Regions from separate parts of the Flavobacterium movens genome, predicted to be linked through region 2. Evidence: riboswitches for the same ligand, from Rfam matches in the RefSeq annotation. Region 2 holds a riboswitch; the other holds the start of a gene.
What was found. Region 2 has a riboswitch for cobalamin ahead of AAYQ05_RS10410 (TonB-dependent receptor). Riboswitches for the same ligand answer to the same signal wherever they lie in the genome.
Positions count from the first base shown of each region.

Region 1 (16,882 bases), on a different contig from region 2:
TTTATTGGCAATCCATAAAAATCATTTTTTTAAATTTTATTCCTGAATTGCCTCCAGATTTATCTGGAGGTTATAAATTTGCTACTATAGAGGCTTTAGCCAAATAATCATAATCTAATGAAAAAAGAACTACACATATTCTTCACCTGTCTAATGTTTTATACCAGAATTCCATGCCCTAAAAACATTACACATCATCCAGATTATTTAAATAAAGCAACAAGATACTTTCCTTTTATTGGTTGGATTGTCGGAAGTATTTCCTTTCTGGCTTTTTATCTTTTTTCATTTTTTCTTTCATCAGAAATTGCTGTTATACTAGCGATTATTGCTTCTATTTTAACTACCGGCGCATTTCATGAAGACGGATTTGCCGATGTCTGTGATGGTTTTGGCGGAGGCTGGACCAAAGAAAAAATCTTAATGATTATGAAAGATAGCGCCATTGGTGCTTACGGAGCAATTGGATTGGTTTTACTTTTTCTATTAAAATTCAAACTGCTTTCAGAATCCATTTTACTTTTCACCAATAACATTTTACTAATTTACCTCTTATTCATTTCCGCTCATTCACTAAGTCGTCTCGCAGCAATAAGCATTATTTTCACACACGAATATTCTCGTGATGATGCTTCAAGCAAAAGCAAACCAATTGCGAAACAATATACTTGGAAAGAAGTTTTTGGCTCTTTCTTTTTTGGATTAATTCCGTTACTTGTATTTTCTTTTTTTGATGTGAAACTTCTTTTGGCGGTAATTCCTGTTTTTATAACTCGATATTTTTTAGCGCGATATTTTCAAAAATGGATTGACGGTTATACTGGAGATTGTCTTGGAGCTACACAACAGGTTTGCGAAGTGGTATTTTACTTAAGCATTTTATTTTTATGGAAATTTATCTAGTTCGTCATACCGAAACCGTCTGCGAAAAAGGAATCTGCTATGGACAATCAGACGTTGATATTGCTGTTCCTTTTAATGAAATCTTTGACAAAATTATTTCTGAACTTCCTTCTGAGGCAATTATTTTCTCGAGTCCCTTGAAGCGTTGCGTTACATTAGCAAAGCATATTCAAGAAAATATTAAAACCATTTCTTATCAGGAAGACGAACGCTTAAAGGAAATGAATTTTGGTGATTGGGAATTGAAAAACTGGAACGAAATTCCGTCTGAAGAACTTAATCCGTGGATGGAAGATTTTGTAAACATTAAAGTTACAAATGGAGAATCCTTTGTTGAATTACACGAAAGAGTTGGTAATTTTTTATCCGATAAAATTTCAAAAATTAACCAGCCAATTGTAATTGTTGCTCATGCCGGAATCATCAGAAGCATTTTGTGCCATCAGAGTTCACTGCCATTGAAAGATGCTTTCAATAATAAAGTTGATTTCGGAGAAGTTATAAAAATCGATTTTTAATGCAAATTATTTATAATTTTTCATGAAACGTAAAACAAATTTGAATAATCAATATTTTTAACTTTATCTTTGCAGCAAATTAAGGTTGTGTTTTTGATTTAAAAACACATTAAAAGGGAATCAAGTAAATTCTTGAGCTGTACCCGCAACTGTAAGCTAAGTTCAAAACGAATGCTTGCTGTTAACTACAAACCACTGTCACGCCCGGCGTGATGGGAAGGTAAACAGCAAGACGCAAGCCAGGAGACCTGCCTTTGTAACAATTTATAGAACTCTCGGGAAAAAGAGTGACGGAATTATGACTTTAAAACAACTTTTTGCTTTTTGCTCTTTTATAATGTGCCAGATTATTTCGGCGCAAAACGATTCTATTACCAGTCTTAAAGAAGTCTTGGTTTCAGACAAAAATTTAAAAACCTATTCAGTTTCTCAGTCTGTTTTAAAACTCAACGATTCTGTAATCAATAAAAACGAGGCTCTTCTAACCGATTTATTAAATTTTAATTCGACTTTATATTTTAAAGAATATGGACGCGGAATGCTTTCTACTGTTTCTTTCAGAGGAACAACTTCTTCACAGACAGCAGTAATTTGGAACGGAATAAACATCAATTCTCAAATGAATGGAAGCACCGATTTTAATACAATTTCTGGTTCCGATTATAATTCAATAAGCGTTAAAGCAGGTGGTGGAAGCGTTATTTACGGAAGCGGGGCTGTTGGAGGTACTGTACATTTAAATAACGATTTGTTATTTTTTAATCGATTTGAGAATAACTTAAGACTAGATTACGGCAGTTTTAATACGATTGGGATTAATTATAAAACTTCTATTTCTAACAAAAAATGGAGCGCCCAAATTGGACTTTCAAAAAATAGCTCGACAAACGATTATAAATATTTAAATCGATATACTTGGAGAGGCGAACAAAGATGGAATCAGAATGGACAATATGACATCATTACCCTGAGTGCTAATGCTGGATATAAATTCAACCAAAATCATATTTTAAAGCTTTACAGCCAAAGTTCAAACACCGACCGTAATACTTCGTTAGTAGTAGAATCTGAAACCAAAAGCAAATACATAAATGGATTTAACCGAAACTTATTGGAATACGATGGAAGTTTCGGAAAACTTAAAACCAATTTCAAAACCGCTTACATTTTTGAAAACTATCAATATTTTGCTGATAACTCTTTAAAAAATTATAGTTACGGAAAAACTGAAAATTTAATTACGAAGTTAGATGTCGATTATCATTTATTTAAAGCAACTCATGTAAACGGAATTGTAGATTACAGTAGAACAAATGGTTACGGAACCAGTTTTGGAAGCCATATTCGCGAAATAAGTTCTGCTGCTTTGTTGATTAGACAAGATTTTGGCACTAATTGGAAAAACGAATTAGGCGTTAGAAAAGAATTTACCAATAATTACAAATCGCCCGTTTTATTCAATTTAGGATCTTCTTACAAATTCAACGATTGGTACAATCTAAAACTGAATGTCTCTAGAAACTTTAGAATTCCAACTTACAACGATTTGTATTGGGACGAAGGAGGAAATCCGAACTTAAAACCTGAAAGCTCTTATCAAGGAGAAATTGGCAATGTCTTTACATTCAAAAATCTGACTTGGACGCAGAATTTTTATTACATGAAAATTACCGATATGCTGCAATGGGTTCCAGGTGCAAATGGCATTTGGACTCCACAAAATCAAGACAAAGTAAATAGTTATGGAACTGAAACTATTTTAGGTTGGAAAAAAAGTTATTGTAAAAACAATTTTGCTTTAAATGCCACTTATGCCTATACAATCTCACAAGACGAAAAAACGAAAAATCAGATCTTTTTCGTTCCATTTAATAAAGCAACAGGAGCATTTTCGTATTCTCGAAATAAAATAAGCGCTTATTATCAAATTCTTTATAACGGTTTTGTTTACACAAGAGCCGATAATAATCCAGATGAAATTATTAATGATTATACGATTTCAAATATCGGAATCGATTATGATCTTAAATTTTTAGATTCTTTCAAAGTAGGTTTTCAGGTCTTAAACCTTTTTAATAAAGACTACGAAAGTCTAGAAAACAGACCAATGCCTGGTCGCAATTTCAATATGTATTTAACCTTAAAATTTTAATATATGAAGTTTAGTAAATTACTTTTAATAGCGTTAAGCATCTCGTTATTTGCTTCTTGTTCAAGCGATGACAACGATGGTCCAAAAGGTGCTTACGACAATGGTTTTTTTATTTTAAATGAAGGCAGCACAGATGCTGGAACGGTATCATTTTCTAGCGATGATTTCAGCATTTTTACTAAAGACGCTTATAAAGCAGAAAATGGATCTGATGTACTTGGAAAATTTGCTCAAAACATCTTTTTCAGCGGAGACAGAGCGTATATAATTGCTGGCGGATCTAACGTAATAAACATCGTAAACCGTTATACTTTTAAGCTAATCGCTAAAGTTGACAGCGGATTGGCTAATCCAAGATATGGTGTTGTAAAAGATGGCAAAGCTTATGTAACCAATGCAAACTCATATGATTCTGTTACAGATGATTATATTGCTATTATTAATTTAGCAACAAATCTTGTTGAATCTAAAATTAACCTAAATACAACTGGAAATAGAATTGTTGAAGAAAGCGGAAAATTATACATTACAGATCCTATCGGTAGTGACAAGCTTTCAATTTACAATATCAACACAAAAGCTTTAGAAGCTCCAATAACAATTGGTTCTGGTTCAGATTCTATTGAGGAAGAAAATGGAACGCTTTTTATCTTACGTCCTTCTTTTACACAAAGCAGCGAAATTATAAAAGTTAAAATCTCTGACAAATCAGTTTCTAAAATTGAAATTCCAGAATCTCAAGGAGTTGCTGGATATTTAGACATCGAAAACAACCAAGTTTATTATACAGTAGGAAACTCAGTATACTCAATTAACACGGCTGCAACAACAGCTTCTGCTAGCCCACTTTTCACGGCTACTTCAGATATTGGATACCTTTACGGATTTGCAGTAAAAGGCAACCGCGTTTTCCTTTCAGATGGAGGAAACTTTAAAACAGACAGCAAAGCCTATATTTATAACTTCAGCGGAAGTTTATTAAAAGAATTAACTGTTGGTGTTGGTCCAAACGGATTCTACTTTAACGATTAATTTTAACCTTTAGAATTAGTTTTTGTTTTTTTATGGAAAAGGCTTTCATTTCTGAAAGCCTTTTCTATTTATTGTATTTTAGTTTTTTAATGGATTTTGAATGTACATTCCGTGTCTTAATCCGTTAATGATTTTTGAATCTGTAAAATAAGGAGTATCCGGCTCAGAATTATCATTAAGAGTTCTTTTGGCTGTAGATCCTGTAATTTTAGAAATAGCCAGATTAAGCAAAGGCTCAGAGGTATCTCCTAAAACACCATAAGTGCTCACATGTTCAAGCTGCGGATAAGTAGGTTGCAAACCTTGCTGGTAATCACCAAAACCTGCAGAATTTGAGATTTTAAAAACTAGAGGCTGCATCGCATATTTATGATTTGGATTGATTCCTTTTTTAGAAAACAAAGTTTCTGAATCGTAAATGGTATAAGAGCCAACGTTTTTACCTATTGTAGTTTCTCCAACCTGAACTACATTGATATATGGTTTTAAGCCGTTAATAACCAATTCACTCGCAGAGGCTGTGCTTGCTGTAGTAATAATATAAACTGTAGTTAAATTTAAACTGTTTAATGGTTTACCTTCAATATTATTCACAAATCTGTAATTCAAACTTTCCAAATCCTCAGCAGTCATATCTTTCATCCACTTAGTATTAAATTGCGTTTTTGCAAAAACCTGAGTATCAAATTGCCCTGTGATCATACTTGAAAGCCTTATAGCAGAAGGCACTGCTCCTCCTCCATTATATCGAAGATCTAAAATCAAATCTGTAACTCCTTGCGATTTTAATTCTCCAAAGGCCTGATTTAATCTATCATCATAACTTGAATAAAAACCATTGTACATCAAATAACCAATTTTATGGCTTCCAGAAGTAATCACTTTATTAATAAAAATAGGATTTTCTTCTAAAACAGTTTTAGTTAAGGCAACTGATTTCCCGTTTAGAACATAACTCGTTCCATTATAATCTGCCAAATCTAAAGTATAACTATCTTGATTTAATAATAGCTGCTGATAATTAGAAACAGTAAGTTTTGTCCCGTTTACACTAGTAAACAAATCGCCACGTTTAATTGCTTTAGTAGCGGCATCAGAATTTGGAATAATGTATCGCACAAACCCCACCACATCATTTGATGTCGAAGATACTCGACTCAACCTAAAATCGACACCATTATTTTTAGTTACACCGCCTAATTCCTGTTCTAGAACAGTATAATCTTCAACAATCCAGCTAAAACGATCAATAGCATCTCCGTTGGGATATTTACTAACTGGTCTGTTTAATAAATCTTCAAATAAATCTTCGGGATGAGAATATCCTCTTAAAAACTGATTAAAATCTGGTTGTAAATTACGGCCATCAGCTAGATTTGGAACATCTTGTTGCCATAAGTAAACTTCATTTAATCCTCTCCATATAAAATTATTAATCTGCAGGTCAGCTGGAGCAGCTACATCATCCTGATCTTCACAAGACTGTAAAGAAAAAGCGAATAAAAAGAGAAAAAGAACGCTCTTTAAAGTTGTTTTCATATCGTGTAGGTTATCTATATTCTGAATAAACGTAAAAGTAGTATCTTTAGTTTAAGCTTTATCGTTAAAGCAGTATTTTTTTACATAAAAAATATTTTCTTTTTTGCTGTAACAAACATAATTGTACCTCGTCTTGAATATATAAGCTAACGATTAACCATCAGATTAATGAACCAAGTTGTATTTATAGAATTAATAAATCCTTTTAAAGACAAAGTTTTTCGTCTGGCAAAAAGATTGCTTACAAGTACTGAAGAAGCAGAGGATGCAACTCAGGAAGTAATGGTAAAATTATGGAACAAAAAAGACAATCTCGAAAGTTACAATAGTGTTGAAGCATTGGCAATGACTATGACTAAAAACTATTGTCTCGACCAGTTAAAATCTAAAAGAGCTAGCAATCTGCAGATTGTTCATAATAATTTTACCGATCGGCAGCCGCAATTGGACAAAAAATTAGAGGATCAAGATAGTTTAGAATGGGTTGAAAAAATTATAAACGAGATGCCCGAACAAATGCAACTATTAATTCAGCTTCGGGATGTTGAACAATATGAATTTGAAGAAATAGCCAAAATCGTAAATATGAACGAAACCGCAATACGCGTGGCACTTTCGAGAGCGAGAAAAAAAATTAGAGAATCAATGACAAATACACACCTTTATGGAACTAAATAAAATAGAAGATATATTAGAAAAATACTTTCAGGGAGAAACTTCTATTGCCGAAGAAAATCAATTAAAAGAATATTTTTCTTCGCCAAATGTTGCGCAGCATTTGGAGCAGTACAAACCTATGTTTGGCTATTTCTCTCAAGCAAAAGAACAGAAATCGACGTATGAGATTCCACTACAATCTAAAAAACGCAACGTAGCGTGGTTATCGATTGCGGCTTCTGCTGTTGTTTTGTTAGGCATCGGAACCTACTTTTTTGTTAGCGAAAAAAATGACACCGCTGCAGTAGCTTCACAAACAGAATTAGGAACTTACGATGATCCCGAAGAAGCCTTAAAAGCAACTCAAAAGGCTTTGACTTTATTATCAAACAATGTTAATGTAGGTATTGAAAGTGTACAGTACATTAAAGAATACGAACAATCAAAAAACAAAATCTTTAAACAGTAATTAAACAAAAAATAATCATGAGAAATTTCATTATAACTTTAGTCTTCGCATTCGTTTCTACCACTTTTTATGCACAAGGTGCTTTTGACAAATTTGATGGTCAGGACGATGTAACTTCTGTAATTGTAAACAAAAAAATGTTCGATTTAATGAGCAAAGTAAAATCTGACCCGTCTGATAAAGAGACACAGCAATATATTGCTTTAATTAAAAAACTGGATTATTTAAAAGTGTTTACCACTAAAAATCCAAAAATCGAAGCCGATATGAAAGCTACTGCCGACAAATATGTAAAAACAGCCGGTCTAGAAGAATTAATGCGAGTAAATGATAGCGGAAAAAACGTTCGAATTATGGTAAAATCTGGTGCTACTGATACACAGATAAAAGAACTTTTAATGTATGTTGATGGTGCCAAAAACGACGAAACTGTTTTATTATCTTTAACGGGTAATTTTGATCTAAACGAAATCTCAGTATTAACAGATAAGATGCAGCTTCCTGGAGGAACAGACTTAAAAAAAGCTTCAAAAGGCAAAAAATAAAATGAGAACAAATATCTTCATCATAGCACTTACAGCTCTACTAACTTTAGGGAGCTGTAATTCTGAACCTTCACTTCAAAAATATTTTGTCGAAAATTCAGAGAAAAAAGATTTTATTTCATTAGATGTTTCACCAACTATTCTAAATGTTGATAAAACAAAATTATCAGCAGAACAAAGTGAAGCTTTAAATTCGTTTGACAAAATGAACATTCTAGCTTTCAAAGCGGATCAAAATAATCAAGCAGAATTTGAAACAGAAAGAAACAAAGTAAAAGCCATTTTAAAAGATCCGAAATATCAAGAATTGATGAAGATTGGTTCTGGAAAAGACGGTGCCTCTGTAAGCTATGTTGGAAGTGATGACGATATAAAAGAGTTTGTCATTTTTGCCAACAGAAAAGAAAATGGTTTTGCAGTAGTTCGTGTGTTAGGCAAAGATATGAACCCAAATAATATTATGACTTTAATGTCTGTTTTACAGAAATCTAAAATAGACATGGAACAGTTAAAACCTTTAGAACAATTGCTGAAAAAATAAAAACTTCTTACTTTTTAAATGAGAAAAGCTCCAACTACGGAGCTTTTTCTTTTTACTTATTTGAGAGATTTTACTGAACAAAATAACTGCTAATTATTTTATTCTGAATCTAATTTAATTATATTTGCTTCTTACCAAAATAATAAATTATGATACAAAAAACATCAAATGCCTTTATCGCGGCATCTTGGGTTGCTCTTGGAGCAGGAACAGTTGGCTTTATTGTTGGACTTGCCAGAGCTGAAATGCTATTAAACGAAAAAGGATATTATTTCACTGTTTTAATGTTCGGACTTTTTGCTGTTGTTTCATTGCAAAAAAGTGTAAGAGACCGTCTTGAAAAACTTCCTGTAACTGATATATATTACGGAATCTGCTGGTTTGGAACTTTACTTTCAATCGTTCTTTTAGTTGTTGGACTTTGGAATGCAACAATTCTGCCAAGCGAAAAAGGGTTTTATGCTTTTGCTTTTCTATTAGCTTTGTTCGGTGCAATTTCAGTTCAGAAAAATACTAGAGACAATATGACTTTTAGTCAAAGCGAATAAAAGTTTAAAACCAATTAAAATAAAAAAAGCTCCAATTTTCATTGGAGCTTTTTTTATACTAGAATTTGAGATTATTTACTCAAATACATTTTTCTTCTAGAGTACAATTCGTAGAATTGATCATCTTTCAAGTCATCAATAAACAAGATGCTTTCTCCTGTCGATTTCATTTCTGGTCCTAACGCTTTGTTTACGTTCGGGAATTTGCTGAAAGAGAAAACTGGTTGTTTGATTGCGTATCCTTTTAATTGTGGATTGAAATCAAAGTCAGTTACTTTATTATGGCCTAACATTACTTTTGTAGCGTAGTTTACATAAGGCTCTCCGTAAGCTTTCGCAATAAACGGAACCGTTCTTGAAGCTCTTGGGTTTGCCTCGATGATGTAAACTGTATCGTCTTTAATCGCAAACTGAATATTGATTAAACCTACAGTTTTTAAAGCTCTTGCAATTTTATGCGTATGATCTTTAATTTGCTGCATTACAAATTCTCCTAAGTTAAAAGGAGGCAATGTTGCGTTACTATCTCCAGAGTGAACTCCACAAGGCTCGATGTGCTCCATAATTCCGATGATGTAAACATTTCCATCAGCATCACAGATTGCATCAGCTTCAGCTTCGATTGCTCCAGCTAAGTAGTGATCTAGTAATAATTTGTTTCCTGGAATTGCTTTCAACAAATCGATAACGTGCTCTTCAAGTTCTTTTTTGTTTATTACAATTTTCATTCCCTGACCTCCTAATACATAAGAAGGACGAATTAAAAGTGGGAAATCTAAAGTATCAGCTAATTTCGAAGCTTCATCAGCCGTTTCAGCGATTCCGAATCTTGGGAAAGGAATATTTAATTCAGTCAATAAATCTGAGAATCTTCCTCTGTCTTCTGCTAAGTCAAGTGCGTCAAAACTAGTTCCGATGATTTTCACTCCGTACTTAGATAATTTATCTGCTAATTTAAGAGCTGTCTGACCTCCAAGCTGCACGATTACACCTTCTGGTTTTTCGTGTTGGATAATGTCATAAATGTGCTCCCAGAAAACTGGCTCGAAGTATAATTTATCAGCTGTATCAAAATCTGTAGAAACCGTTTCAGGATTACAGTTAATCATGATCGTTTCGTAACCGCATTCTTTAGCTGCTAAAACTCCATGCACACAAGAATAATCAAATTCGATTCCCTGACCAATTCTGTTTGGCCCAGAACCTAGAACGATTACTTTCTTTTTATCTGTCAGGATACTTTCGTTATCTACATAACGCTCTCCATTTGCTTTTTCGATTTCTGCCTCAAAAGTTGAGTAGTAATAAGGTGTTTTAGCTTTAAACTCAGCCGCACAAGTATCAACCAATTTGAATACACGGTTGATGTTCATGTTCATGCGTAAAGTGTGCACTTCACTTTCCAGACAGCTCATCATGTGAGCGATTTGTCTGTCTGCAAAACCTTTTTGTTTTGCCTCAAGCAATAATTCTTTTGGAAGATTAGAAACTTTGTAGTTTGAAATTTCTTTTTCTAAAGTATAAAGCTCTTCGTATTGCTTTAAGAACCACATGTCGATTCTTGTAATTTCGTGAATTGTGCTTAATGGAATTCCCATTGCAATTGCATCGTAGATTACGAATACACGATCCCAACTTGCATAAGTTAGTTTTTCGATAATTTGTTCGTAATTTTTATATCCTTTTCCGTCAGCTCCTAAACCATTTCTCTTAATCTCTAAAGATTGAGTTGCTTTGTGAAGTGCTTCTTGGAAAGAACGTCCGATTCCCATAACCTCACCTACAGATTTCATCTGAAGACCTAAAGTTCTGTCTGAACCTTCAAATTTATCGAAGTTCCAACGTGGAATTTTTACGATTACATAATCTAAAGTTGGTTCAAAAAGAGCCGAAGTAGATTTTGTAATTTGGTTTTGCAACTCATCTAAATTGTATCCTAAAGCTAGTTTAGAAGCAATTTTTGCAATTGGATATCCGGTTGCTTTTGATGCTAAAGCAGAAGAACGAGACACACGAGGATTGATCTCGATGGCTACGATATCTTCTTTTTCGTCTGGCGAAACTGCAAATTGTACGTTACATCCTCCCGCAAAATTTCCGATACTTCTCATCATTAAGATAGCATAGTCACGTAATTTTTGGAAAGTTGTATCAGATAATGTCATCGCTGGTGCAACTGTGATAGAATCTCCAGTATGAATTCCCATTGGGTCCATATTTTCGATAGAACAGATAATTACGACATTGTCGTTTTTATCTCTCAAAAGCTCTAATTCGTATTCTTTCCATCCCATCAAAGCTTTATCAATTAAAACTTCGTGAATTGGAGAAGCTTCAAGTCCGCGAGTTAAAAGCTCATCAAAATCTTCTTTTTTGTAAACTACCGCTGCTCCAGTTCCTCCAAGTGTAAACGAAGGACGAATTACAAGTGGGAAACCAAATTCCTGAGCAATTTCTTTTCCTTCAAGGTAAGATGTAGCTGTTTTTGCAGGTGCAGTTGGTACATTAATTCTTTCTAAAAGCTGTTTAAACTGCTCTCTGTCTTCTGTAATATTGATCGCGTTTACATCAACACCGATTAATTTTACTCCGAAATCCTGCCAGATTCCTTTTTCCTCAGCTTCCAAACACAAGTTCAAAGCAGTTTGTCCTCCCATTGTTGGTAAAACTGCATCAATCTGCGGATGTTCCTTAAGAATTTCAATAATCGATTTTGTCGTTAAAGGTTTCAAATAAATATGATCGGCCATAGATGGGTCGGTCATAATCGTCGCTGGATTCGAGTTAATCAAGATAACCTCAATTCCTTCTTCACGAATCGAACGCGCAGATTGAGATCCCGCATAATCGAATTCGCAAGCTTGACCAATAACAATAGGTCCTGAACCTATTATTAAAACTGATTTTATTGATGTGTCTTTAGGCATTTTGTATGTATTGTGTAGTTATTATTGTATTCAAAAAACATTCACAGTGCTTTAGAAACTAGAATGTTACAAATTTATTACCGACAAGGTATAAAAAAAGGCGATACTAAAAAAGTAATCGCCTTATGTATGTTTATACAAACATTATTTTTTGTGTCTAGGTTCGCTAGAAACAGTTAATTTATGTCTTCCTTTTGCTCTTCTACGCGCTAGAACTTTTCTTCCATTCGCAGAAGCCATTCTGTCCATAAATCCGTGCTTATTTCTTCTTTTTCTTTTCGATGGTTGAAACGTTCTTTTGCTCATTGCTTTGTATCTTTAAAAATGGTATCTATTAACTCGTTATTTGGTTTTGGATATCGTTGTTCAAAAACCGAGTGCAAATATACAAAGACTTTTTTTTCTGGCAAGCACTTTTATAAAAATATTTTTAATTCCTTTTACTATCTTTGCAATCACAAATTTACAATAATTATGTTTCACAAGAATATTAAACTTATTTTGGCCGGACTTCTTGTAGTGGCGGGCGTTTGGCAATTTACAGAAAGTAATATTGGGAATGGTATATTCCTTATCTTATTGACTGCAATTCCAATTTTTCTTTATTTTAAAAACGAATTCATCCTTTTAGCCTTCCTTAAATTAAGAAAACAAGACTTTGAAGGTGCTAATAAATGGTTATCATATATCAAAAATCCAGAAGGTGCATTAGTAAGAAAACAACAAGGATACTTAAATTACTTACAAGGTATCATGTTATCTCAAACCAATATTAACCAAGCTGAGAAACATTTCAAAAAAGCAATCGAACTTGGATTATCAATGGATATGGATTTAGCTGTAGCTAAATTAAACCTTGCAGGAGTTGCAATGTCTCGCAGAAGAAAATTGGAAGCGACTAATTTACTTAACGAAGCTAAAAAATTAGACAAACAAGGTATGCTGAAAGAGCAAATCTCTATGATGAAAGAACAAATGAAGAAAATCTAATTTTCTTTAATTTTTAATATTTAAAATCCCAAATTCCAAAAGGAGTTTGGGATTTTTTTATTGTAGATTTTCTTTATAACACAAGACCAAGACTTAGTTTGTCATTTCGACGAAGGAGAAATCTTCACAAGTGGCTCGACAAAGATTGTCGATTTTGATTATAGAGTTACTCGTGAAGATTTCTCCTTCGTCGAAATGACAAGATTGCGCTAAAATCTAGAAAGAATTGGAATTTTATTCCAAAATTATCGAAGGTAAATTCTCATTCAACCATTTATACTTATTGAGAATCATAATATGGGTTCCTCCTTTGACTAAAATGCATTTGTCGATATACTTAATTGGAAAAACTTCGTCCTGATCTCCGTGTATATGAACGACATTTTCATCAATTTTATCTCGATCCCATAAAATTACACTTTCTACGGCCCATTGTAGATATCCTAAATCACGTACAGATAAAAATTTCTCATACAATTTAATACGTTTATTTACTTTTTCACCAAAAGAGAACTTGGCAAGTTTCTCAATATTAAGAATTAACTGCATCGGAATTAGCTTGTAAGCTTTTGTCTTCTTCCCTATTTTCATTCTTTTCGGGAATTCATGATTACTTCTTACACTCGATATAATAATGACTTTTCGTGTTTTTATATGCTTTGAAATTTCCTGTACTAGAATTCCTCCAAAAGAAACCCCAATTAAAACAGGATTTTCGTGTTTTATGTTTTTACTAATTCGAAGTGCATAATCTGACAAAGATTCTTTTTGGTTTGGAATTTCCCATTCCAAAAGATGCATTTCAAAAGTATCTTCATCCAATTTTATTCTTTCAAAAATAGATGAACTTGCCGCCAGACCTGGCATAAAATATACGGGAATTTTACTCATAACATTAAAATGAAATTACCAATAAGACCTTTATTGTAAAAAATAAAGTTACTTTTTTTAATGTCATGATAATCAAATTTCAGACCTATTTTATAGCAATTCAAAAAAAATCCATGTTCAAAACAAAAACTTAAAGTTTATAGCTGCAAAAAATAATTTAATATTGAAAATCAAATGATTACCTTTGCAATTCGAAATATTTCTTGAATTTAAAACTTATAAAGAATTTTCTTTCAATAAAATTTCGAGTCCCAAATTCACTATTTACCAATAACCTAACAAGAAATTACTATGGAATCTTCTGTAACTATGGAAATCAAAGACAACACTTTTGCACGCCAATTTGAAACTGTCATCCCTGAAGGAATGTTAGCAGTTGAGTATTCATTTCAAGAAAAAAAAATCTTTTTAACCAAGATCAACAAACCAGATTCATACGAAGACGAAGAAACAATTAATACGCTACTTAAAAACATATTAGATTTAAGCTCTGAAAAAAATTATAGAGTAGTTCCTATCCACCCAAAGATTGTTTCATTTTTCAAAAAAAACCCTCGATATAAAGAATTGCTTCCTCCAGGAATTAGAATCTAAAAATATCCAATAATTCGGAGCCATAATCCTCCAATTACCATATAGATTAAAAGCATAACCAAACCGGTTATAAGCCCTTTGACCCACCAGCTCTTTAGGTCAACGTAACCGCTCCCAAAAAATACAGGTGCCGGACCGTGACCATAATGAGTTAACGTTCCGTAAAGAGATCCGACAAAACCAAGCATAAACGCTAATAATAATCCCGGAATTCCAAGCGAAACTCCAACACCAAGTAAGGCTGCGTACATTGCTGCAACGTGCGCAGTTGCACTTGCAAAAAGATAATGGCTAAAAAAGTATACCAATATAATGATCGGAAAAGCCATCTGCCAGCTTAATCCGCCAATTTGAGCTTTTACTAAGTCGCTAAACCAAGCAATAAAACCCAATTCGTTAAGCGAACTGGCCATCATTACTAGAACAGAAAACCAGACAATTGTATCCCAAGCCCCTTTTTCTGATTTAACATCTTCCCAAGTCAAAACTGAAGTTAAAAGCAAAATTACCAATCCGATAAAAGCCGTTGTTGTTGCATCAATAGAAAATAAATCTCCCGTCATCCAAAGGAAAAGCAGAATAAAAAATGTAAGCAACATCATCCATTCGTCTCTAGTGATCGCTCCCATTTCTTTCAATTTCTGTGTTGCAATCTGCGGAGCATCTCCAGTCTTTTTTAATTCTGGCGGATAAATTTTATAAAGAACAAACGGAATTACAATAAAAGCACACAAACCCGGAACAATCGCTGCTGCCGCCCAAGACATCCAGCTGATTTTTATTCCTAAATTAAGCGCAAACTTCTGACACATCGGATTACTTGCTGTTCCTGTTAAAAACATAGAAGAAGCAATCAAATTCATATTATAACTATTCAAAGTTAAATAAGCCCCTAATTTTCTATGTGTCTCCGGCTTGTCTGGCATGGAACCAAAACTCATCGACATTGATTTCATAATCGGATAAACAATTCCTCCTCCTCTCGCAGTATTACTCGGAACAGCTGGTGCTAGAACCAAATCTGCCAATCCTAAACCATAAGCCAATCCCAAAGAACTTTTTCCGAATATTTTTATGAATAAAAAAGCAATTCTATTCCCGAGACCTGTTTTAATAAATCCTCTTGCTATAAAAAACGAAATTCCAATCAGCCAAATTACTTTATCGCCAAATCCTTTTAATGCTAATGTAATCGACTTTCCAGGATCTCCAGGAGCCAAAACCTGAGACATTGCCGTTAAAGCAATTGCAATCATACACATTGTTCCCATTGGAGCCGCTTTTAAGATGATTCCTAAAATCGTAGCTACGAAAATGGCAAATAAATGCCACGCCTCTATCACAACACCTTCTGGAGCTGGAATAAACCAAATGGCAACTAAAACTGCCAGCGTAATTAAAGTCTGAGGAATTTTTACTTCTTTCATAAAAACAAAAATTAAGGTGAATTAAATTCTGAGCTGCAACTGAATCAAAAACAAATCATTATTATAGTCTAATGTATCTGGAATACTTTTATCAAATCTGTCAATTTGAAATCCCATTTCAATACGGCCTGTATACGATTTTCCGAATTCTAAACTAACCATTGGCGTATAAGTGGTGCGTACATTTGAATTGATTTTATAACTTGGATCGAAAGTTTCGTAACGACAAGACAATTCAAGTGCTGTAAGCTTTTTATAATCTACTACATATCTCAAATTCGGAAGAAAATAAATTCCTCTCATCTGATAATCGGCAACATTATCTGTTCTGCCAGTAACCGGAAGCGAATAGTACAAATTATGGTTTGTTCCCTGCTTGTATTCTATCTGCAAATCAAAACTAAATTTATCCGTCAGCTTAAAATCGCTTGTAATATCTGCGCCGATTGCAAAAACATCTTCTTTAAAAACTTTTCCGAAACCGCCGTTTAAACCAAGATTTATTTTATGTTCTTTTGACAAACCAAAAACCCATCTAGAAGAAAATTGTTTTCCGTTGTCTTTGTCCATTTCCTGATTTTTTCCGTTTCCGTTTAAAACTGAAACAGCATAATTCACAGGAATTTTTCCAATATCAAAAGCTCCTGTTGCCGATGCACCAATTTGGAAACTTGTCCATCCATTTTTTCCGAATTCATAATACTGATTCGAAAAATCGAAAGATTTAATAATATCTACAGGAACAAGCTCCTCAATACCAAATGCAGGGCGAAATTGCCCTCCTGTTAAAGCAATATATTTATTAAAAGTATATTTCCCGTAAGCATTCTCAAGAACTTTCCCTTTTGTATCCGATTTAAAATCTGCTAGATTGACCAGAATTACAATTTCTGTTGTTTCGCTTAATTTGGTATTTAGCCCAACACGCATTCTTTTTATATCAAAAGAACTTTGGGTTACATCTCCAGTTGAGTGCTGATTACCTAAAACATCTACATTATCGCCAAAACTTTCCAAATATCTGGCTTGGAGAAGTCCTTTTAATTGAAACTGCGGATATTTTACTTCTTCATTTTCTTTTTTATCAGTTCCTTGATTGACATTATCTTGGGCATGTAAAAAAAATGGGATTATAATAAAAAGAATTCG
Region 1 is NZ_JBCPXY010000012.1:159,482-176,363, reverse strand. It holds gene AAYQ05_RS19655 (adenosylcobinamide-GDP ribazoletransferase) at 118-903, shown strand; gene cobC (alpha-ribazole phosphatase) at 888-1,421, shown strand; cobalamin riboswitch at 1,487-1,691, shown strand; gene AAYQ05_RS19645 (TonB-dependent receptor plug domain-containing protein) at 1,720-3,573, shown strand; gene AAYQ05_RS19640 (YncE family protein) at 3,577-4,605, shown strand; gene AAYQ05_RS19635 (GFO_1087 family putative carboxy terminal peptidase) at 4,684-6,144, opposite strand; gene AAYQ05_RS19630 (GFO_1088 family ECF-type sigma factor) at 6,313-6,822, shown strand; gene AAYQ05_RS19625 (PG0215 family putative anti-sigma factor) at 6,809-7,270, shown strand; gene AAYQ05_RS19620 (GFO_1090 family protein) at 7,288-7,815, shown strand; gene AAYQ05_RS19615 (GFO_1091 family lipoprotein) at 7,817-8,356, shown strand; gene yiaA (inner membrane protein YiaA) at 8,506-8,904, shown strand; gene carB (carbamoyl-phosphate synthase large subunit) at 8,976-11,831, opposite strand; gene rpmH (50S ribosomal protein L34) at 11,976-12,137, opposite strand; gene AAYQ05_RS19595 (DUF2892 domain-containing protein) at 12,306-12,821, shown strand; gene AAYQ05_RS19590 (alpha/beta hydrolase family protein) at 13,056-13,712, opposite strand; gene AAYQ05_RS19585 (GNAT family N-acetyltransferase) at 14,004-14,306, shown strand; gene AAYQ05_RS19580 (anion permease) at 14,303-15,733, opposite strand; gene AAYQ05_RS19575 (porin) at 15,755-16,882, opposite strand, start outside.
Region 1: another riboswitch for cobalamin. It lies ahead of AAYQ05_RS19645 (TonB-dependent receptor plug domain-containing protein); the one in region 2 lies ahead of AAYQ05_RS10410 (TonB-dependent receptor).

Region 2 (16,882 bases):
TTTTAGGGTCTGCTGAAAGTGCCTTGCAGGATTTTGAAAAGGACCGTCTTAGAAATTTAAAAGAAAATGAAATTGTATTAACCAAAAGTTTTACAGGAAGATACGCGCGCGGAATTCGAAATGCTTTTATAAAAGAAATTGAAAATTCTGAGTTTGTGCTACCGTATCCGTATCAAAATAAACTGACTGCAGAGCTCAGAAAAACAGCAAAAATAGAACAAAAGACTGATTTTGTTAGTATTTGGGCCGGACAGTCAATTGGCAGTTATAGTGAAGTTTCAACTGAAATTATTATCCGAAACTTAATAGAAGAAACAGAAAATTTTATCTGAAATTTCAGTTTAGAAATGGTTCAAAAACGCACTATTTGTCATTTCGACGAAGGAGAAATCTTCAGGAGAAACTCGACAAAGATTTGTGATTTTTTTAAATTATTTAAAGAATGAAAAATAATTAATTGGAGTTTTTTTTGTATCTATTTTTGTTGTAAGTTGTTGAATAATAATATTTTGTATATTAGTTGTTCAATTAAATAAGCCAAATATGAATAGGTTAAGTTTTATCTTTTTCCTTTTTGCATTCAGTGCTTTTGCTCAGGGAAATAAAATCGATTCGGTTATTAAGAAACAGATTGAAGAGTACAATTCTTCATTTGCCAGCGCTTTTATAAAAGGAAGTAGGGGCGATTTGGTAAAAGCTTACACCGATCAAACCGTATTTATGCCAGAGCATAGTAGACAGCGAGTGGGCAGAAAAGCGATTGAAGATTTTTACAAACAATGGCTTACTCAGGCAAAAATTGCTTCTTTCGAAAGAAAAATTCTGGAATTGCAAGATTTTGGGAACTATATTCTGGAAATTGGAACTTTTGATGAAACCTTAAATCTAACCGAACAAAATCCATTCTCATATATTGGAAAATATGCGGTTTTATGGAAAAAACCTTCGCAAAAAAGTCTTCCTGTAACAATTGCTGCCGAAATCTGGGGCTCGTCAAGCAATTTTGATGATAGAAATATTCCTAATATTGATGATTCCTCTGTTCCAGAAACAGAAGTTTACAGCGTCTCAGACAAATTAGCATCTGAAGTTAAAGAACGAAATAAAACCATTAAAGAGTTCGTTCAAAATAGGCAAGGAGCAGAACATGCCAAAATGTTTATGCCAGATGCCATGTACCTAACGTATTACACACCAATTCTTTCTGGTGAAAAAGAAATTACAGACTATTTTATGGAACATGAAAAACCCGGAACATTAAGTATTGACAAGATTTCGATTCTGACTTCGGGAATTATCTATGCTAGAACAGCAATTATAGAATTTGGTTTTTATAGTGTGGATTGGCATGACGGTGAAAATCACGGAAATGTAAAAGGAAAAAGCATGAACGTTTGGAAAAAAGATAATAACGGAACATTACTGCTTTTTCGCCAAATCGTAAATCATGATTAACTTTTGAGTTTATTCAGAATAATGTTTATTTTATCTTTTTGTTGTTAATTGCTGATAATTTTCTATAATTTTGCCCCCATCTTTATCATTTTTACACACGATGGGTCGATTACTTTGCATATTTTTTATTCTTACCACTTTTTATATTTATCCACAATCTTCAACAAAAGAATGGATTGATAGTTTAAATACTATCGATAATCATGAGAAAAAAGTGGATTTAGCGCTCAAAATTGCTTCCAAGCTTCAAGATTCGGATTGGGAAAGAGCTTTAAAATATATTGAATTGGCTGAAGCGGAGGCAAAAAAAACAGAGAAAACCGATTTAACATTAGCGAAAGTTTATGCAAAAGCGGCTAAAATCTACGACGCAAAAGATGTTATAGATATTACTTTGCAGTATTATTTAAAGGCCTATGAGATTTACAAAAGCAATAATCTTGTAGATGAAATTGCTCGAGTAGAAAATAATCTTGCCATTATTTATGCCAAAAGTAATAATGAACAGAAAGCGCTTGAATATTTCCTGAAAGTATATCGTTACCAAAAATCTAAGAATGAGTCTGATAAATTGGTAAAAATCTTAAACAACATTGGTACAACTTACTTGGGTAAAAGTTTAGATTCTTCGCTCTATTACTATCACAAAGCCGATGCGATTGCAAAAACATTGAAGGATAAAACTTTAAAGGTTTACGTTTATACCAATTTGGCTAGAGCTTACGGATTAAAAAAAGATCATAAAAATGCGGATTTTTATTTTGAGAAAGCCTTTTCTTTAACTGATGCTTCTATCAATGAATCGTTAAAAGCTTTTACTTATGAGTCGCTTTCGGAATATAATTTTCAAGAAAAAAAACTAGATGAAGCGATTCTAAATGCCAAAAGGGCCTTAGAATTGTCAAAAGGCAATGAATTTGGTTTTGCTGGGTTAAGAATGAATAAATTGTTGTATCAGGCTTATTTAGGGAAAGAAGATTATAAAAATGCGGTTCATTATTTTCAGAAGTATAATGAGATTAGCGACAGCATTAATATTGAGCAGAAAGCTGTAAATCTGGAAAGAATAAGACTCGAGCAAGATTATAAAGTGCGAAGTCAGATTCGAACTTTAGTCGAGGAGAAAACTAGGTTTAAATATTATGTAGTTGGGTTAATATTGGTAATCGGAATTTTGACTTTGATTCTTTTGCTGATTCGTTATCGAAACCGAAATATTACCAATCAGCTAGAAAAGGAAAAGCTAAAAGCAAAAGAGCAGGAATTGAAGCAAAGTCTAGAGGCTAAGAATATGGTTTTGGTTGGCAAGGCAATGTCAGAAATACATAGAACAGACAATATCAATGAAATCCTGACGGATCTTAAAAAAATCAAACTCAAAACACCGAATAAAGAATTACAGCAGGCAATTGATATTGTGTTAAAGCGTCTTGAAAAAGATTTGAATACCGATATTTGGCAAGAATTTGAAATTAGTTTTGAGCAGGTTCATAAATCATTCTTCGATAAATTGACCATCGATTATCCTTTACTTACTCCAAAAGAGCGTCGACTGTGCGCGCTGCTATATTTAGATTTAACTACAAAAGAAATTTCTCAAATTACAGGACAATCGTTCAAGTCGATAGAAAATGCCCGAACCAGATTGCGTAAAAAGTTCGATTTGACCAACGAAAAAGTAAATCTTTCCACTTATCTAAACTCTTTTAAATCAGAAAACATGTAAATTAAACTTTAATATAACGTTTTGATTTTGTTAAGTTTAAAATGAAATGAGTGTTTTTTTGGTGATACATTTTTACCTACGAGTGTTTTTGCATTAGTCCTTTTTTTTTGAGCCTAACAGTTGCGTTCTACTTTTACCAAACGATTGTAATAAATACGTTTGATGAATACCACAAAAAAAGAAGAACCGAAGAAAAGCCTTGAAGAGCTTTTGGAAGAAACAAAAACAAAAAAGAGCGCGCTCTTAAAAATTTTACAAAAAATAACGAAAGCAAGTTCTAAGAATCAACCGCCGAATTGATTCTAAGAACTTGCTTTTGTGGTTTTCTGCGAACCCTTGTACCTATTAACTCGCAGCCTTAATACTAATTTAAATTTAAAAAAATGAACCAAATTTACTTTAAACCCAGGTATTTGTTTCTAGTCTTAGGTTTCTTGATCTGTTCCGTCGGAATGGCTCAGTCACCCTTGCCAAAAAACAAAACATCGAATGCGCAGACGGCCATACAATCGCCAAATGCCGTTCAGAAAAAGGATCAGGTTTCTCAGAAAACAACTGACCAAAGTACTAATCAGGAAGATGATTCCAATACTCTTTTAACACAAAAAAGTATAAAAGGAACAACACTTTCGCAGCAAGAAAGTGAAGATGTACAGAAGAGATCACAAGCAAGCCAGAAACTTTTTGATAATAGTTCAAGCAGTTCAACAGCTAAAAATCTTCAAAGTGCAGACAGTACAAAAGTGAAATCTTTTGCCAAATCGTCTAATTTGACAGTTAGAAATGTATTTGAAGTTAAAAAGGCAGATTTCGAATTGTCGAATGCAGACAAAATGCTGCTGAAATCGGTTTCAGATAAACACGGCAGAAGTTTGGCCACCTATCAGCAGATGCATAATGCTGTTCCTGTTGAAGGTGCAATTTATAAGGTTAGAGATAATAAAAACAAAATTGAGGCATTTGGAAATATCAGTAAAAAATTGCCTGCAAACAGTAGTTTTAAAGTAAATGCATCGGCGGCTTTACAAAATGCTCTAAATACTGTAAATGCTAAAGAATATGTTTGGCAGAGTAAAAAACTATCAGCTTTAGTTCATAAAAAAATCAGTAAAAAACCAGAGGGGGAATTGGTTTATGTAGGGCCAAATTTCTCTTCTCAATTAACAGAATATCACTTGGCGTGGAAATACGATATTTTCGCAACAAATCCGCAATCGAGCCAGACGATTTATGTAGATGCTAATACTGGAAAAGTAATTTTAAAAATTGATTTAAATAGAGATCTTCGTTCGTCCGTATCGCCTTTTGCTGACGGTAGAGCTGCAATTGGTAAGGGAAAAGCAAGATTTGCTGGGGATGTCACCTTTGGAACCACTCAATATGCAGAAGGTTATAAGTTGGAAGACTTAGTTGGAAAATACAAAGTGCCAATGTATACTTTGAATATGAATCATGCTGAACACGCATCAGACGAAGTATTGACAGAATATATCGACGAAGACAACAACTGGAATGATTTGTACAATAAAGATCATGATGAAGCCGCAATTGATATTCATTGGGGAATTCAAAAGACTTTGAACTATTACGAAGAAAAATTTGATCGCAATAGCGTTGATGATAAAGGAATGACCATTTTTGCATTGGCGCATTTAGGAACCAACGTTCAGAATGCTTCTTGGACAGGAGGATGGGCACAGTTTGGAGATGGACTTGATCAGCCTTTTGTGAGTTTAGGAATTACAGGACATGAAATGACTCACGCTGTAACACAATTCTCTGCTGGATTAATTTATCAAGGAGAATCTGGAGCAATGAACGAATCGTTCAGTGATATTTTTGGAATTTCTATTGAGCTTTATGCTGGAAAAGATACTAAAAATGACATTTGGATGTTGGGTGACGAATTATACTCTCACGGAAGTTTGAGAAGTATGGCTAATCCAAAAGCAGCTGGTCAGCCAGATACTTATGGGGGAGAATTTTGGACAAATCCTGGAAACATCCAGATTGATAATGGTGGTGTGCATCAAAACAGTGGTATTACCAATTACTGGTATTATCTTTTAGTAGAGGGCGGTGAAGGAGTAAATGATCTTGGCAACAACTACAGTGTTAAATCTATTGGTCTTGCTAAAGCAGAAAAAATAGCTTACGTTACACTTACAGAATATTTGACACCATCTTCAAACTTCTCAGACATGCGTCAGGCATCGTTATTAGCGGCAGAAGATTTATATGGTTTAGGATCTGAAGAGTATAAGCAAGTTACAAACGCATGGTATGCTATTGGAGTTGGAGCGGCATATACAGATAAGCAGCTGGTATTAATTAAAGTTGAAAATCCGTCTATACCATGTGGACAGCTAAAAGGAGATGAGCCTTTTTATGTTACGATTAGAAATACAGGAACAGCAGCTATTAAAGCAAATGATGTTTTAAGTTTCAAAATGAGAGCAATGGCAAGTGCTCTAGGAAACCTTATAACGTTTTACACCTATGATGGTACGGTTGTTTTCGATAAAGATTTAGCGATTGGTGAAGAAATTAGAGTTAAAATTCAAGCAAAAATTCCTTATCAAGTAAGTACAACGGCGGTAAATTATATTGAAGTAAAATTAGATCTAAAACCTATTGTAGAGTTTGGAGCAAAAGACGGAATTTCATTTGTTTCAAATATAATAGTTCCGCCAGCAGAGAAAGATTTTGATATTAAAGTAACAGGCTTAGATATGCCTGATTATACTGGAGATCTTTTAACGGCAAGTCACACTCCAAAGATCACGTTTTACAATTTAGGCTGTCAAGATATTCCAGCTGGAACGGTTATAAAAGTAGGATATGCCAATACAAAAGCAGGAAGTACAACAGTTTGGAAAGATGTTACATTGCAGACTGCTTTTAAAGGTAAATCTGAAATGACAGTTACTTTTGATACTACCATTGATTTATCAGCGCCTGGTTTGCATACCTATGAAGGTTATGTGACATTAGCGCAAGATCCAATTACGACCAATAATAGTATCTTAAATGCATCTTATAGCGGAATTGTAACACAATTGCCATATGCTGAAGGTTTTGAAAGAACTCCTGGAGGATGGAATACTAAAGCATTAACAGGTACTCAAAAGTTTATTTTCCAAAATTACCCTTTGTCGTTTAGAGTTACTAAATCGCAATATACTTGGGGAACTGTAGATTTAAAAAGTAATGGTGGTAAAGTGGCTTTAAATTCTGATTTTGTTTTAGAATCTCCAATTTTCGACTTTACAAATTCAGTATCTCCTTACATTGAGTTCGATTTGTATTATCTGCTTCACAAAGGATATGATGGTTTAATTGTTGAATATTCTGAAGATAAAGGTAAAAACTGGAAAAAAATTGAGACTGTTAATTATCCTGAAACAGTACACTATGATGAGTACGAATCATTTGGAGGTCCATGGTTTACAGGAATAAACAACAGTTTGAAAAAAGATCCTTATCAAATTCGTCTAAATGAATTTAAAGGTAAAAAAGTAGCCATTCGTTTCCATATTAAAACAGATGACTATAATGACGGATTTTTAGGTGCGTTTGTTGATAATATTTTGGTGACTGATGCACCATATGATTTAGAAGTTGTATCGGCAAAATTAGATGCAGGAAAATGTGACATAAATAATAATAACGCTTCAGTAGTAGCTAAAATAACTAACAATTTTGTTACATCAAGTGAAGTGGTAAATGTTACGACCAAAATTCTAGATGCGGCAAAAAAGGAAATCTTTTCAAAAACCGAAAAGACAACTTTAAATTTTACTAAGTTTAAAGATACCATAAGTTATGAAGTTACAAATGTTAACTTACAGACTATTGGTGAGCATACTGTAACTGTTTCTGTTTTTCCTGAAGTTATGACACAGGATCTAAAACAAGGTAATAACGCTGTAACATTTACTTATGACAATTGGAAAAATGAAGATATGAAAGTATCTGTACTTCCTTATAAAATGGATTTTGAAGATGATACTAAATATAATGGCTGGAGAACTTATGAAAACAAAGGTGCTGCCGGCTGGAAACATGGAACTCGTCCAGATTTAGGATCGCCAGGATGGTTTATTGCAGATCATACTAAATTTATGGCAGCAAATGATGACAAATGCAACTGTGATGCATCAAACGATATGCTGGTTTCTCCAGTATTTGATTTGACAAATTACAAAGAAGCGCATTTATCGTTTGATGGATACGGAGACTCATTACATCTTTCTGATGGATCTGTAAAAGTAAGTACAGATGGTGGTGAGACTTGGAAGGAAATATTCCATATGCCTTATTACGGCGCTTGGTGGGAATATGAAATAGATTTAACTGCTTATGCTGGAAAATCTTGTGTTCAAGTTGCATTTGTGCATAATGACAATGGATTATTTGCTAGTGGTTTTGCAGTAGATAATATCGAAGTTAAAGAAAAAAAAGATTTCTTAAGATTGTCTAATTTAAGTGCGCCAGAAACGATTTACGAGAATACTCCTTCACATGAATTTTTTGTGGGTGTTAAGAATTTATCTTACGCACCAGTAAACAAAGTTAAGGTTGAGTATCAAATTACGCAAAACGGAACTGCTGTTGGAGATCCGATTGCTTTAGAGAAAAATGATGAAATGTTGGTGGGGCAGACTATTGTTTATACATTAGATAAACTTCCAACGTTGCCAGCTGGAAACTACGAAGTTAATGTAAAAGCAACTGCTTTAGGTGCACCAAGCGCACAAACCATAACGGGAACTTTTCAAGTGGTTGAAAAAGCGTCAGATTTAAGCTCAGAAAACTTTAACGGTTTGACACAAGGTTCAATTTTTGGAACAAAAGGATTTATATCTAATCAGAGTGACGAAAATTATCCATGGAGAGCAGTTCTTACTCCAGATAACACTTATTTAACAATCCCGTTAAAAGATCATGCAGGTATTGCTAATGGAAAAATGTTATACAGCCAATTAGAAGGACCATATTATAACGGTGAAATAATATCGCCAATGTATAAGCTTACAGGAAACACTACTGCTGTAGAGTTTTATTATGCAATGCAGAGTAATGTTAATGATGCTTTAATTGTAGATATTAAACCTGCAGGTGGCGAATGGACTGAAATCTGGAGAAATGCCAGACAAGGAACTTTTGCAGATACTGAATGGCAGAAAACAGCAGTAAACGTAGCAAAATATGCTGGTAAATCTGTGTTATTCCGTTTCAGACACGCAAAATCAGATGGATATTCTTATATGGTTTTGGATGATATAAAAGTGATTACTGAGGCAGTTTCAGATGTTGCATTGCAAATTTTGTCTCCAGTAGACATTTGCGGTAACAGTACGGTAACAGTTAAACTGACAAATGAAGGACAAATGGCAATTAAAGAAAATTCTATCCAATTAGATTTAGAATATGCCAATACATCAGAAAAAATTTCAGAAACTATCGCAGCGGCTATTCCAGTTGGAGAAAGTATTGAATATACTTTTATCAAACAGCCTAAATTAGATGACAGTGGAGATTCTCATATTTTTAATATAAAAGCAAACTTGGAAGGTGATATTATAACACAAAATAATAGTATCAATAACTATGTATACCAAGGTGTCTCTGCAGACTTTAAAATATTCGATTCGTCAGTTATACATGCTTATGCTGGTAAAAGTGTATACCTTGACGCTCAGAGAAACTTTTTGGCAAATGAATTAGAAGCACCTTCATACAAATGGAGTTCTGGTGAGACAACTAATTCTATTGATGTCAATAAAGCGGGAGACTATACTGTAACGGTAATAATGAAAAACGGATGTAGTCTTACTGAAAAAGTAACGGTGGTATTTGATACATTCGAATCTGATCTTCCAAGTGGTGACGTTTGTGGACCAGAAGTAGTTTTAAATCCGGGGAATTATGTTGCTTACGAATGGTTTGATGGTTCAACAGATCCAACTTTCACTGCAACAGAAAGCGGTGAATATTATGTAACAGTTTACAACGAACACGGATTAGGTAAAATTTTTACAACGACAATCAATGTTCTTGAGAATACAGTTCCAGAAATTCAGGCATTAGAAGGAAATAAAATAACAGCTTCTGCTGATGCGGCGGGTTATCAGTGGTATTTGAACGGAAGACCTTTGCCAAATGCAACCGAAAAAATGGTTTCAACTATTTGGGAAGGAAGCTATAGTCTTCAAGTAACAAATGCACACGGTTGTACAAATATGTCGGCTCCAATTGATTCTAAAGGTCTTCTTATTGGAAAACTGACAAACTCTTTCAGAGTGTTCCCAAATCCTGCGGCAGACAATGTAAACATCTTCTTGGCTGAAAAAGCAGAAGGTCAAGCTGAAATGAAAATTTATTCTATGGAAGGTAATGCAGTTTGGAGTAAAACCTATTCTGCTGTTCCGTCAAGCGTAAATGTAAGTCAGCTTACAACTGGAGTTTATATTCTAGATTGTACGGTACAAGGTAAAAAGTACACGGCTAAGATTATTAAAAAGTAACAAATTACAGATAGAAACGGCAGTTCTCGCGCAGAACTGCCCTTCTAAAAAACAAAAACATACGATGAAAAAATCAAAGCTGATAATTTGTGCACTAATGATGTGTGCAGGTGCAATGGCTCAAACCGAAAAGGTTAAACTGGGCGTAAAAGCAGGATTAAATGTTGCGAGCCTTACATTTGATGAAAATGAATTGAACTCATCTGCAAAAACAGGATTTACTGCCGGTTTAATGGCTGAAATTCCTTTGGCAAAAAACTTCGCAGTACAGCCAGAATTATTGTATAGCCAGCAGGGAATGAAATTATCTTATTCAGATCCAGAGGTTCAAAACTCGCATTATAAAAGTACTATTGACTTAAACTATTTAAACATTCCTGTAATGTTGAAATATTATGTTGTAAAAGGTTTAAGTATTCAAGCAGGACCACAAGTTGGAATTTTACTAAAAGCAAACAACAAATATCAGGACAACTTTTTGGGTTATGAGAATAGCGAAAAAATGAATTTGTCAGACTATTCAAATGGAGTAGATGCTTCTGTAAATTTCGGATTAGGGTATCAGTTTAAAGACAGGTTTTATGCAGATGCAAGATATAATTTGTCTTATACCAATGTGTTTAAAGACGTAACAGCAAACACAAATTATATTATAAACAGCGATATGAAGAATAAAGTTTTTCAAATAACAATCGGTTATTTTTTTAATTAGAGTTAGTAACCTTCATCACTGTTAAAAACCACTCTTTTTTAAGAGTGGTTTTTTGTTTTTTGCAAAAAATCAAATTCTAACTTGCAGACACCATACCTGAGTTATATCTTTACCCCAGATTTTGGTCTGCTTTTTCAAACCGAAAAAGCAGTTAAAAGGGAATCAGGTGTAAATCCTGAACAGACCCGCTACTGTAAGTTCTACACAAAGTCTTTAAACATTACCAATGCCATTGTTCCGTTTTGAGGGATGAGAAGGCCGTTTAAAGATAGAATAAGTCAGGAGACCTGCCACAATCACATAGTTTAAAACTTTCGTGGTATGAAGTTGATGACAAGATAATAACCTGCTATTGCATAGCGGGATTACTACTGTTATATAATTACGGCATCACGCAAAGTTTATTTAATTAAATCGTGATGTATAATTTTAGAAAAACGCTTCTTGCAACTTTTGTTTTATTGATTCCTTTTTGTCTTCATTCCCAAGCAGTGACTGATAGTTCTCGGGTTTTGAAAGAATTGGTTTTAAAAGTAAAACCCTATCAGGAAGTCATTCCCGTACAAAGTCTTTCGGGTGTTTTGCTCGAAAATCTTTCCAGTCACAATGTTGCCGATGCGCTTCGTTATTTTGCAGGAACGCAAATCAAAGATTATGGCGGAGTCGGCGGACTCAAAACAGTTGATGTTCGAAATATGGGAACGCACCATGTTGGTGTTTTTTATGACGGAATTCAGCTTGGAAATGCTCAAAACGGAGTAACTGATTTAGGAAAGTATTCGCTTGACGATATGGAATCGCTTACGATGTACAATGGACAGAAAAGCGAAATTTTTCAATCGGCAAAAGACTTTGCGGCTGCTTCTACGATTTATTTGCGAACCAAACGTCCTTCTTTTATTGGCAATAAAAAAACAAATCTGCTGGTTCGTTACAAAACAATGTCCATTAATTATTATGATCCTTCTTTTAGATGGGAGCAAAAGCTGAGCGATAAAGTGAGTTTGAGCGTCAGTTCCGAATACATCAAATCAAACGGACAGTATAAATTTAGATACAAAAGAAAAAATCAAGACGGAAGCATTGCCTATGATACCACAGCTACACGATGGAACAGCGATATAGAAGCATTTCGATTTGAATCTGGTTTGTATGGAAAAATAAATAAAGGAACTTGGGATGCTAAAGTATATTATTATGATTCTGAACGCGGTGCGCCGGGAGCAATTGTAGAAAACAAGTTTAAAGACGGTTTCAGACAATTTGACAAGAATTTTTTCGGACAGTCTTCTTTAACTAAAGATGTTTCAGAAAAATATAAATTCCAGCTAAAAGGAAAATTCGCTTATGACTACACGCATTATATTGCACGAGATACTACCAATGTTTTAGGCGAAACTGTAACCGAAGGCGCACAATCTGATGATAGCTATTACCAGCAGGAAGCTTATTTCTCGGCCGTCAATATGTACAGTATTTTACCCACTTGGGATGTTTCGCTGTCAACCGATTTTCAATACAATAAATTGAATGCAACGAGAAGAGGAATCCAAACACAATTCTCTTTTCCGCAACGTTATACAGCGCTTGTTTCTCTGGCAACTTCGTATCGATATGAAGGTTTTAAAGTTTTAGGAAATGTATTAGGAACCCGTGTAATTGAGGAAGTAGAATACAATACCAAAGCACCCAATAAAACCGAATTTACGCCCGCTATATTTCTAGGTTATACTCCGTTTAAGAAATACGATTTCAATTTAAGAGCATTTGCCAAGCGTATTTTCAGAATGCCAACTTTCAATGATTTGTATTATACCATGATTGGTTCGAGCACTTTGAGGCCAGAATATATGAATCAGTATGATGTTGGTTTTACATATAATTTTCCCGTAAGGGAAAGCTTTTTCGATAAATTTTCTTTTCAGGCAGATGCTTATTATACCAATACAAAAGACAAAATTGTTGCCGCACCGACTGGAAATTTATTTCGCTGGATGATGACCAATATCGGACAAGTAAAAGGAAAAGGAATCGAAACAGTTCTTAATATGGGAACTCATTTTAATAAGTTAAAACTAGATGCTAATCTAACGTACACATATTCTCAAAGTCAAGATTTTACAAAGTTTGTTGGTCTAGAAATGTCCTCTTATGGAGATCAGATTCCGTATACGCCTTGGCATAGCGGATCAGGAATTTTAAACGCCAACTACGAATCTTGGAACTTCAATTACAGCTTCATTTATGTCGGAAAACGTTACAATGGAAATGTCAATAATATTAAAGTAAATGAAGTACAGCCTTGGTACACACACGATTTGGCGGTTCAGAAATCTTTCGCATTTAAAAATTACAAATTAAACGGAACGATTGAAGTCAACAACGCTTTTAATCAGCAATATGAAGTGATTTACAATTATCCGATGCCAGGGCGAACATTCAAATTTATAATCAGTTTTGAGTTATGAAAAAGAGCTTTTTTAAAATAGTACTCGTTTTAGCCGTAACGGTTTTGATGATTTCCTGCCGCGAAGATGAAACAATATTTCTTTCTTCAGATACAGCTGTTGCCGCGCCCAGAAGTGACGGAAATATTGAAGGTTTCTATCTTTTAAATGAAGGAAATATGGGAATGAACCGAGCCAGCCTTGATGTTTTTAATTACAGAACGGGAAATTATACCACAGATGTATATTCTGAGCGAAACCCGAGTGTGGTAAAAGAATTGGGAGATGTTGGAAACGATATTAAAATCTACGGGAATAAGGTTTATGCAGTCATAAATTGCTCCAACAAAGTGGAAGTTTTAGAAAAATGGACGGCAAAACGCATCAAAAAAATAGATATTCCCAATTGCCGTTATGTGGCTTTTTATAAAGACAAAGCCTATGTGAGTTCTTATTCGGGACCTGTTGCCATTAATCCGAATGCAGAAATCGGTTTTGTGGCCGAAATTGACACCACTTCATTAGAAATAAAAAGAAAAGTAACCGTGGGTTATCAGCCAGAACAAATGGTTATTCATAACGGAAAATTATATGTGGCCAATTCTGGCGGTTACAGAGTTCCAAATTACGATAGAACCGTTTCGGTTATTGATCTGGCGACTTTCACAGAAATCAAAAAAATAGATGTGGGCATTAATTTGTACAGCATGCAAATTGACAGCCGCGGTGATATTTACGTGAGTTCACGAGGTGATTACTACAACACGCCATCTAATCTTTTTGTGATTGATACACAAACAGACGAAAAGAAAATGCAACTCGATATTCCTGTTTCTGGAACTTGTCTGGTAGATGATTTATTGTATTACTACAGCGTTTCTTGGAGTTACCTATCAGGCAGTAATAAAGTGAGTTACGGAATCTTGGATACGAAAACTAAAAAAGTAATTACCAATCAGATTATCACGGACGGAACCGATAAAAAAATCATGATTCCGTACGGACTTCAAGTCAATCCAGAAACCAAAGAAATCTACATTACCGATGCGCAAAACTATGTGGTAACGGGCTATATCTACTGTTTTACGCCAGATGGAAAACTAAAATGGAAAACAACCGCAGGAAATATTCCTGCCCATATTGCTTTTATAACTAAAAATTAAAAATTAAAAATTAAAAATTAAAAATGTTGGATAGAAACCTTTTAAAAATCGCTTTGTTTTCAATTCTCTTTTTGGGATTTGTGGCTTGTGATAAGGATAATGACAATGAGGAAAATCTGCTTCCCGCAGAACTGCTGAAGGAAAATTACACGATTGATCGTTTTAAAGTTCTGAATATAGCAACAGATCTTCCAAGTACAGCAAAACTGACTTGGAGCATTAAAGATTCGATTATCTCAGAAAATGCCGATTTAGATTTTATAAGTCCGTACGCAAAGAATTATCCGCTGACTTTAAAAGTAGAAGTTAATGGAGAAATTAAACTTTATAACGCATCAATCAACGTTGTAAAAGAAACAGGAACATACAGTAAATATATTTCTAATGTATTTGATTTTCGTCCTGCAGTTGGACAATTTACAAACGAAATTCCGCTATATACATCAGGAAATACAGAAGCCAATATGATTTCTGCAGCAAAAAATGCAATTGTAGGTTCCAACACCACAATGATTTCGCTGGGCGGTTTTGGTGGTTATGTAGTGTTTGGTTTTGATCATACGATTCCGAACATGGGCGGACGAGATTTTAAAGTTTTAGGAAATGCTTTTTGGGGAAATGAAGCCAACGAAGCGCGTGCAGGATCTTGTGAACCCGGAATTATTATGGTGGCTTACGATAAGAATAAAAATGGAAAACCAGACGAAGACGAATGGTTTGAAATAGCTGGAAGCGAATACTTTAAAAACACTACTACAAAAAATTACTCGATTACTTATTTCAAACCAGATCCAAACAAATTGCCAGTCGGAGGAAACGAATTTTGGCAGGTTGACACCGAATACATTAAATGGCAGGACAATGCTGGAAATTCAGGTTATAAATCGCAAAATGTATTTCATGAACAAAATTATTATCCGCTCTGGATTGCCGATGTGTCTTATACTTTAAAAGGAACGCGAATAGCTGATAATTTTTACGATCAAAGTGGTGAAGGCTCTTATTGGGTAGGCAAATCGTTTGAATTTGGTTATGCCGATAATGCACCAAATAATGATGACGCTTCGAATATAGATATTTCTTGGGCAGTCGATAAAAACGGAAAATACGTAAAACTTCCTGGAATAGACTTCGTAAAGATATACACCGCAATCAATCAGGAAGCGGGCTGGCTTGGAGAAGTTTCTACCGAAGTTTCAGGTGCTTATGATTTGCATCTTAACTAACACAGTAAAATTTCAAACACATAGAGACATAGATTGTAGAAACTTAGAAAGGCGTTTCACTTTGTTTAAAAACACATAGCTATGTGTTGGAAACTAGTTTCTTTTTCTATTCTTTTCAATGACATAAAATCTATGTCTCTATGTGTTAAAGAATAGTAACACAACATTTTAAAACCAAAACAATATGAAGAAAAACTACTTTATAGTAATAATGCTATTTTTTGCATTTCTAACCCACGCACAAATAAAAGTGCAAGGCGTTCCTAGAAATGACATTAAACTAAAAACAGCGACGCAAAAACAACTAACAGCAAAAAGTTCTAATGCAACCACTTTTGATGATATTCAGTTTTGGGTTGGTACAGGTGCCAACAAAGCAGCATTTGCCGTGCAATGGAACGATGGAAAAAATGCAGACGCTTTAATCTGGGGATTTAAATGGGATGGAAATGCAACTGGCGAAGATATGATGAAAGCCATTGCAAAAGCGGATCCTCGTTTTTACACTCTTTTATTGCAGGGAACTCAATTTGGAACTGCAATTGGAGGTTTCGGTTTCGATTTGGACGGAGCCAATACAATCGGATTGTACAAAAGCGGAAACTTAACCTATCCTTACTATCCGGTGAGTGGTATTGTAAATACAACCGTTTATGATTTTGACGAATACACAACAATTGATGCATCCGATCACTGGCAATCGGGCTGGACAACTAAAGGATATTGGTCCTATTGGGTAAGAGATGACGTTAACAATGGTTTTGATTATTCTGGATTAGGCGCATCGAGCCGAGTTTTACAAGATGGTTCTTGGGATGTCTGGAATTTTAATGTTTCGTTTGCAGAAGAACCAATTGCAGCATTTACGCCTGTAACACCGTATTCGAATGCCATAGATTTTACAAAAGGATATTTCATGGTAAACGAAGAATGGTTTGGCCATACCAACGGATCTGTAAATTTTATAACCAATGACGGAAAAATTAATTATAGAGTATATAGCGATGTAAACGAAAATAAAGCTTTTGGCGCTACAACGCAATACGGAACTATTTATGGCGATAAATTTTATTTTGTTTCTAAACAAGCTAAAGATGGAGGCGATACACAATATACTCCTGGCGGAAGGCTAGTTGTTGCCGATGCTTTAACGATGAAAACCCTTGCCGAATTTGATAATGTAGGTGGAGGAGATGGACGTTCTTTTGTTGGAGTTGATGAAAAAACGGGATATATAGGCGCTTCAAACGGAGTTTTTATTTTTGACATTGCCAATATGAAAGTGGGAACTCTCATTACAGGAACAGGAGGCGGAAGTCAGTATGCGGGGCAGATTGGAAACATGATTCGTACTTCTCAATATGTATTTGCAGTAAAACAAAATGGTGGAATTTTGGTCATTGATCCTAAAACAAATAGCGTTGTAAAAACAATTGCTGGTGCGTTTCATTCGGTTACGCAATCTAAGGACGGTAGCATTTGGGGAATCCAGAATAAGAAAATAATTAATATTGACCCCATAACTTTTGCAACTATCGAATATGCCATTCCAACTACTCAATATTTAGGCTCTTGGGGCGCTTGGAACGCTGGTAGTTTTACGTACAGCAATAAAGAAAATGC
Region 2 is NZ_JBCPXY010000005.1:915-17,796, reverse strand. It holds gene AAYQ05_RS10435 (NAD(P)H-dependent flavin oxidoreductase) at 1-332, shown strand, start outside; gene AAYQ05_RS10430 (YybH family protein) at 544-1,455, shown strand; gene AAYQ05_RS10425 (tetratricopeptide repeat protein) at 1,556-3,181, shown strand; gene AAYQ05_RS10420 (M4 family metallopeptidase) at 3,595-9,711, shown strand; gene AAYQ05_RS10415 (porin family protein) at 9,776-10,423, shown strand; cobalamin riboswitch at 10,529-10,732, shown strand; gene AAYQ05_RS10410 (TonB-dependent receptor) at 10,843-12,891, shown strand; gene AAYQ05_RS10405 (DUF5074 domain-containing protein) at 12,888-14,033, shown strand; gene AAYQ05_RS10400 (cell surface protein) at 14,060-15,259, shown strand; gene AAYQ05_RS10395 (T9SS type A sorting domain-containing protein) at 15,444-16,882, shown strand, end outside.